One region of the Streptomyces spectabilis genome, then DNA from elsewhere that is predicted to be linked to it. Evidence: riboswitches for the same ligand, from Rfam matches in the RefSeq annotation. Region 1 holds a riboswitch; the other holds the start of a gene.
The links. A riboswitch is a leader RNA that binds a small molecule or an ion and turns the genes downstream of it on or off. The one in region 1 is predicted to bind ZMP and ZTP.
Positions count from the first base shown of each region.

Region 1 (3,387 bases):
GGCCGTTCATCTGCTCGGCCTCCACCAGGTCCTCGGAGTCGTTGTAGAAGAACTTCACCTTCAGATCGCAGACGGGCCCGCCCGTCGCCGCGGCGCTGGTGACCCCGGACTGGCACAGGTACTCGCCGGTGTACACCCAGTCCCAGCCCTCGACCCGCACGCCCCGCTCGTCGCCCCGTCCGCCCGTGTACAGGAAGTCGTCCACGTCGGAGGTCGGGATCAGCATGACGTCGTGGGCCTGGTGGCGCGGTCCGACCGTGCCGATGTACTGGTCGGCCCCGTTCGTGACCCGGCCGCCGGGCCGGCCGCAGTGCGCCGCGCCGAGGACGTACTGCGTGCCCGACCCGTCGCGCACGCCGAACCCGGACGAGCAGGGCACACCGTCGGTCTTGATGAGCGCGCCGCCCGACCACGGCTGGGAGTCGTCGTCGCGGCTGCGCTCCTTCATCCTCCCTTCACGGACGGTACGCACCGGCACGCCCAGGTCCTCCTGGAGGGCGGCGGCCCGGCGCCCGGCGGCGGCCGCCGCCCTGCGGCCCGGGTCCGCGGCGACGACGAGCCCGCTGCCGTCCGCCGGGATCTTCACGGTGTGGCCGAGCGAGGGGTCGGCCCGCAGCCGCTCCTGGAGCCGCGCCGACGCGGACTTCAGCTCCTTGAGCGAGTACGGGGCCGAGACGACCCGCACCTGCGCCGTGCCGCGCGCCTTGGCGAGGGCCTTCCGCACCGGCGCGGGCAGCTCGCCCTTCCAGTACAGGGCGACCCGGTTCCGCTCCAGGGCGATGCCGGTGAACCCCGCGTACCGGCCGCGTTCCTGCGCCCATCGGATGACGCCGGCCGCGGCGACGAGCGGCCGCTGCTCCGCCATCCTGCGCGCGGCGTCCTTGCCCGCGAGCCGCCCGACCGACACCGTCTCCCGGTCCGGCTGGTCGGCGCTCGCGCCCTGCCCCGCCGCGCCGAGTATCGCCGTGCCGAACACCGCCGCGCCCGTGGCGAGGAGAGCCTTGTGACGACGCATCGAACCCCCTGGTGACCGTGCGGCGACGGGGGTGTCGCCGCAACAGGCAGGAACGTAGGGGGAGTTGGTCAACAGCGGGTCAACACCCGTGGAAAGCACCGGATGGTGGTACGGGCGCGGCGGGCGGCCCTCGTCACCGGGCGGCGCGCGCCTCCAGCTGCCGCTCCGCGGCGGCCACCGTCTGCTCGAGCAGGACCGCGATCGTCATGGGGCCGACGCCGCCCGGCACCGGCGTGATGAGGCGGGCCCGGCTCAGGGCGCCGTCGAAGTCGACGTCGCCGACGTTGCCCGGGTTGTACCCGGCGTCGATGACGACCGCGCCCGGCTTGATGTCCTCGCCGCGGATCAGCTCGGGTCGGCCCACGGCCGCCACGACGACGTCGGCCTCGCGCAGGTGCGCGGAGAGGTCGGCGGTGCGCGAGTGGCAGTAGGTGACGGTCGCGTCCCGGGCGAGCAGCAGCATCCCCACGGGCTTGCCGAGGATCGCGCTGCGGCCCACCACGACGGCCCGCTTCCCGGCGAGGTCGACGTCGTACGCGTCGAGCAGCCGCATGATCCCGCCCGGGGTGCAGGACACGAAGCCGGGCCGCCCGAAGCTCATCGCGGCGAACGAGCTGAGCGTGACGCCGTCGACGTCCTTGTGCGGCGCGATCGCCTCGAACGCGGCGCGCTCGTCGATGTGCTCCCCGACGGGGTGCTGCAGCAGGATGCCGTGCACGGTCGGGTCCTCGGAGAGGGCGCCGAGGGTGGCGACGAGCTCCTCGGTCGTGGTCGCGGCGGGCAGCGCGACGTGGCGCGAGACGATGCCCGCCTTGGCGCAGCGGTTCCGCTTCATGCGGACGTAGGTGACCGAAGCGGGGTCCTCGCCCACGAGCACCGTGGCCAGACAGGGCGCGGCGCCCGTGCGCCGGGTGAGCTCCGCGGCGCGGGCCGCGGTCTCCTCGCCCACGCGGCGGGCGAGTGCGGTGCCGTCCATGAGCTGGGCAGGAACCGTCGAAGTGGTCGGGGACATGGCCGCCTCCAGGCGTGGTTGACCAGTCGCCCAGGCGCACGGCATCGACATCTGCGTCAGGCCGCTCCCCGGTGGTGCTCCACCTCAGCGCCAGTCACGGCCCGGGGCCCACTGTAGTCGAGGGCGTGTCGGTGCTTGACGGCGCGGGGGGCCGCGACCGCGCACGACCTGGTGATCGGCGGCGTTCCGCCCACCGGCGGGGGACGTTTACGCGGCCCCACCGGGGTCCGGCAGGAGCTCCCGCAGGAGTTCCTCGAACTCGTCGGCCGTCGGGGGCTTGTCCGCGAGGAGGCCCTGGAGCAGCAGCCCGTCGTAGGACTGGGCGAAGAGCTTCACGCGCAGCGGCTCGTCGGTGAACTGGCGGGCGAAGGCGGCGAGCGCCTCCTGCCAGCGGCGGGTCGCGGCCCGCTGCTCCGGGCGGCGCACCGCGAGCAGGCACAGCTCGAACTCGGCGAGCAGATGGCCGGGCGGGCTGAGGATCTCCGCCATGAGCTCCGCGAGCGCCCGGCGCTTGTCGCCGCCGGGCGCCGCCACGAGCGCCTCGATGCGCGCGGAGTCCTCCTCCATGCACTGGGTGAGCGCCGCCGTGAGGAGGGCGTCGATGCTGCTGAAGTAGTACGTCGTGGCGGTGGTGGGCAGCTCCGCCTCCCGGGCCACCGTGCGGTGGGTGACCCCGGCGGCGCCGTCGCGCGCGATGACGCGCACGGTGGCCTCGATGAGTGCCCGGCGCCGCCGCTCGCCCTTGGCGCGGCGGCCGTCGGTGACGGGCTCGGTGGTCGGTCCGGTGGCCGGTCCCGTGATCGGCCCGGTGGTCGGCTCGTTCAGGGTCGTTCTCCCGCGTTCGTGCGCGCGTACCTCTCCTGCCGCGTACGCGCGCCGTTCCCGCCGACGTTACCCGGTCGGCGCACGGCGGGTGCCGCACGCCCGTCAGGTCGTCCGGGGCGGTACCAGGTTCCGCTCGGTGCCGAGCCGGGTCGTGGTGTCGGCGTAGAGGCTGACCTCGCCGCCGCTCCAGCGGACGACGATGTCGTCGGGGCGGCCGCCCGCGGTGTGCCCGCCCGCCGTCGCGACCTTGGCGTGCTTCCACAGCGCGCTCGCCCCGCGCAGCTGGGTCTTCCTGCCCAGGCCGCCGGTGCCCACGTCCTGGTGGAGGGTGAGCTTGCCGTCGGACCAGCGCACGAGGACGTCCCCGCGGTCGCTGCCCGCGAAGTCGCCGCCGACGAGGAGGGCGGCGCGCTTCCAGGTGGCGTTGGGCTTCTGGAGCCTGGTCTCCTTCTTGAACCCGTCGCCGGCCTCGCGGTAGAGGGTGAGTTCGCCGTCGCTCCAGCGGACCACCAGGTCGTCGGCGCGCTTGTTGCCG
Region 1 is NZ_CP023690.1:1,470,346-1,473,732, reverse strand. Features, by position in the region: gene CP982_RS05765 (chymotrypsin family serine protease) at 1-1,015, opposite strand, end outside; gene CP982_RS05760 (bifunctional 5,10-methylenetetrahydrofolate dehydrogenase/5,10-methenyltetrahydrofolate cyclohydrolase) at 1,149-2,027, opposite strand; ZMP/ZTP riboswitch at 2,049-2,135, opposite strand; gene CP982_RS05755 (TetR/AcrR family transcriptional regulator) at 2,235-2,744, opposite strand; gene CP982_RS05750 (trypsin-like serine peptidase) at 2,955-3,387, opposite strand, start outside.

Region 2 (3,387 bases), 4.4 Mb from region 1:
CCGACGAGGAGTACGACCGCCTGGAGAGCCTCCTGGGCCACCTGGGCAAGGACACCGAGGGCACCCGTGAGCGCCCGCCGGGCCTGGGCGTGGGGGCGGGCCGCCAGATCAATGTCACCTGGCTGGTCCACGACGTGCGCCCCTGGCGGGTGGACCGGGTGTATCCGGGCGGGAAGGGCCCGGTCTGGATCCACACCTCCACGGACGTGGAGTCCATGACCGGCACGTGGCACAAGGCGGCCCGCCCCGGCGCCCTGCGCGCCCTCCTCAAGTCCCTTCACGTCCTGGGCAAGCAGTCGGACGACGGCTCTGCGGGCATCTCCCCGTCCACGCCCTACCGAGCCGGGACCACCCCCACGGCGAAGCCCGCCCCGGACACGGGCTGGGGCTGGCCCTGGGTGATACCCGGCGCGGGGGCGGGAGCCCTCGCGGGAGCGGCGGCGACGCTCTACTACCAACGCCGCGCGTCACTCGCCTGAGGCAGACCTGACTTGCTGTGGGCAATCGTCCCGCAGGGCGGGACGGGTGGGCACAGCCCCGGGCGCCGAGCAACTATTAACGAGGGCGTGCCCCCAGCACAGCGCCCCGCACCGGGGGAACGGGGGTCACCCCGTGGCCAGCCCGGGCGCGGGGTAAGCGGACAGCAGGTCCGCGACCTCACTGCGGACCTTACGCAGGGCGTGCTCGTCCTCGTCGTGCGCCGCCCGCACACCCCGGTCGATCCAGTCGGCCACCGTCTCCATATGGGCGGTGCCGAGCCCCCGGGACGTGAGGGAGGGCGTCCCGATCCGCACCCCGGAGGGGTCGAAGGGCTTCCGGGTGTCGAACGGCACGGTGTTGTAGTTGACGACGATCCCGGCCCGGTCGAGGGCCTTCGCCGCGACCTTGCCCGGCACGTCCTTGGGCGTGAGGTCCATCAGGATCAGATGGTTGTCCGTACCGCCGGAGACGAGGTCGAAGCCACGGGCGAGCAGCGCATCGGCGAGGGCCTTGGCGTTGGCGACGACGGCGTGGGCGTAGTCGCGGAAGGAGGGCTGTGCGGCTTCGTGCAGGGCGACGGCGATCGCGGCGGTGGTCTGGTTGTGGGGCCCGCCCTGGAGCCCGGGGAAGACGGCCTTGTCGATGGCCTTGGCGTGCTCCTCGCGGGCGAGCAGCATCGCCCCGCGCGGCCCGCGCAGGGTCTTGTGGGTGGTCGTGGAGACCACGTCGGCGTACGGGACGGGCGAGGGGTGGGCGCCGCCCGCGACGAGCCCGGCGATGTGCGCGATGTCGGCGACGAGCACGGCCCCGGCCTCGCGGGCGATCTCGGCGAAGGCGGCGAAGTCGATGGTGCGGGGCAGCGCGGTGCCGCCGCAGAAGATCAGCTTGGGCCGTTCCTTGAGGGCGAGTTCGCGGACGGCGTCGAGGTCGATCAGGCCGGTGTCCTCACGGACGCCGTACTGCACGCCGCGGAACCAGCGGCCGGTGGCGGAGACGCCCCAGCCGTGGGTGAGGTGGCCGCCCATCGGCAGGGCCATGCCCATGACGGTGTCGCCGGGCTCGGCGAAGGCGAGGTAGACGGCGAGGTTGGCTGGGGAGCCGGAGTAGGGCTGGACGTTGGCGTGGTCGGTGCCGAAGACGGCCTTGGCGCGGGCGACGGCGAGGCGCTCGACCTGGTCGATGTTCTGCTGGCCCTCGTAGTAGCGGCGGCCGGGGTAGCCCTCGCTGTACTTGTTCTGCAGGACGGTGCCGGAGGCTTCGAGGACGGCGGCGGAGACGTAGTTCTCGCTGGGGATGAGGCGGAGGGTGTCGGCCTGGAGCTGCTCCTCGGCGGTGACGAGGGCGGCCAGCTCGGGGTCGGCGGCGCTGAGCGCCGGGTGCTGCGGCGCGGGCGAGGAAGGGGAAGGAGAAGAGTGGCTCATGGCGTCCTCCGGGGCGAGCGGTGATGGTGTCCGGTCGTTGTCCCGGGGTGCCCAGGCGTTCGGCACCTCGAAGGTTCTGCCTCGCACGGCTTCCTCAGGGTCGATTCCCTGTGCGCCAGTCGCCGCGCTGTGGAAACCAGAGTAACGGTCAGGCCACCGTGTCAGGGTTCGCTCCCGGAGCGAGCGACGATAGGTATTGGGCCACGAACCCGCCCCGTCCCCTACGACACGCGAGAACCTCCTTGCGCCGTTAGTAGCCGTAGGAATCGCACAACGACGTGCGAACGTGAGAAACGGAGACCCCGTGACCGCTACGGAAGACCTCATCGCCTCGGCCGAAGCGCACAGCGCGCACAATTACCACCCCCTGCCCGTCGTCGTCGCGTCGGCGGAGGGCGCGTGGATGACGGACGTCGAGGGCCGCCGGTACCTCGACATGCTCGCCGGCTACTCCGCGCTCAACTTCGGCCACGGCAACGAACGCCTCATCGAGGCCGCCAAGGAACAGCTGGGGCGGGTGACGCTGACGTCACGCGCGTTCCACCACGACCGTTTCGCGGAGTTCTGCGCACGGCTCGCCCGGCTGTGCGGCAAGGAGATGGTGCTGCCGATGAACACGGGCGCGGAGGCCGTGGAGACGGCGGTGAAGACCGCCCGGAAGTGGGGCTACCGCGTCAAGGGCGTGCCCGAGGGCCGGGCCCGCATCGTGGTGGCGGCGAACAACTTCCACGGCCGTACGACGACCATCGTCAGCTTCTCCACGGACCCCGAGGCCCGGGCGGACTACGGCCCGTACACGCCGGGCTTCGACATCGTGCCGTTCGGTGATCTGGGGGCGCTCCGGGACGCCGTCACGGAGGACACGGTGGCGGTGCTCATCGAGCCGGTCCAGGGTGAGGCCGGGGTGCTGGTGCCGCCGCCCGGCTATCTGCCGGGGGTGCGGGAGTTGACGCGCGAGCGCGGGGTCCTTTTCGTCGCGGACGAGATCCAGTCGGGGCTCGGCCGGACGGGGCGGACGTTCGCGTGCGAGCACGAGGACGTGGTGCCGGACGTGTATCTGCTGGGCAAGGCGCTGGGCGGCGGCGTGGTGCCGGTGTCGGCGGTGGTGGCGGACGCGGACGTGCTCGGGGTGTTCCGGCCGGGTGAGCACGGCTCGACGTTCGGCGGCAATCCGCTGGCGTGCGCGGTGGCCCTGGAGGTCGTCGCGATGCTGGAGACGGGCGAGTTCCAGCAGCGGGCGACGGAGCTGGGCGAGCATCTGCACGCGGAGCTGGGCCTGCTCGCGGGCTCCGGGAAGGTCGTGGAGGTGCGCGGGCGCGGCCTGTGGGCGGGCGTCGACATCGACCCGTCGCACGGCACGGGCCGGGAGATCTCCGAGAAGCTGATGGAGCGCGGTGTCCTGGTGAAGGACACCCACGGCTCGACGATCCGGATCGCTCCCCCGCTGGTGATCAGCAAGGAGGACCTGGACTGGGGCCTCGACCAG
Region 2 is NZ_CP023690.1:5,892,379-5,895,765, reverse strand. Features, by position in the region: gene CP982_RS26000 (hypothetical protein) at 1-479, shown strand, start outside; gene CP982_RS25995 (serine hydroxymethyltransferase) at 606-1,901, opposite strand; ZMP/ZTP riboswitch at 1,944-2,034, opposite strand; gene rocD (ornithine--oxo-acid transaminase) at 2,206-3,387, shown strand, end outside.
Region 2: it holds a riboswitch for ZMP and ZTP, as region 1 does, so the genes downstream of both, CP982_RS25995 (serine hydroxymethyltransferase) here and CP982_RS05760 (bifunctional 5,10-methylenetetrahydrofolate dehydrogenase/5,10-methenyltetrahydrofolate cyclohydrolase) in region 1, are expected to answer to the same signal.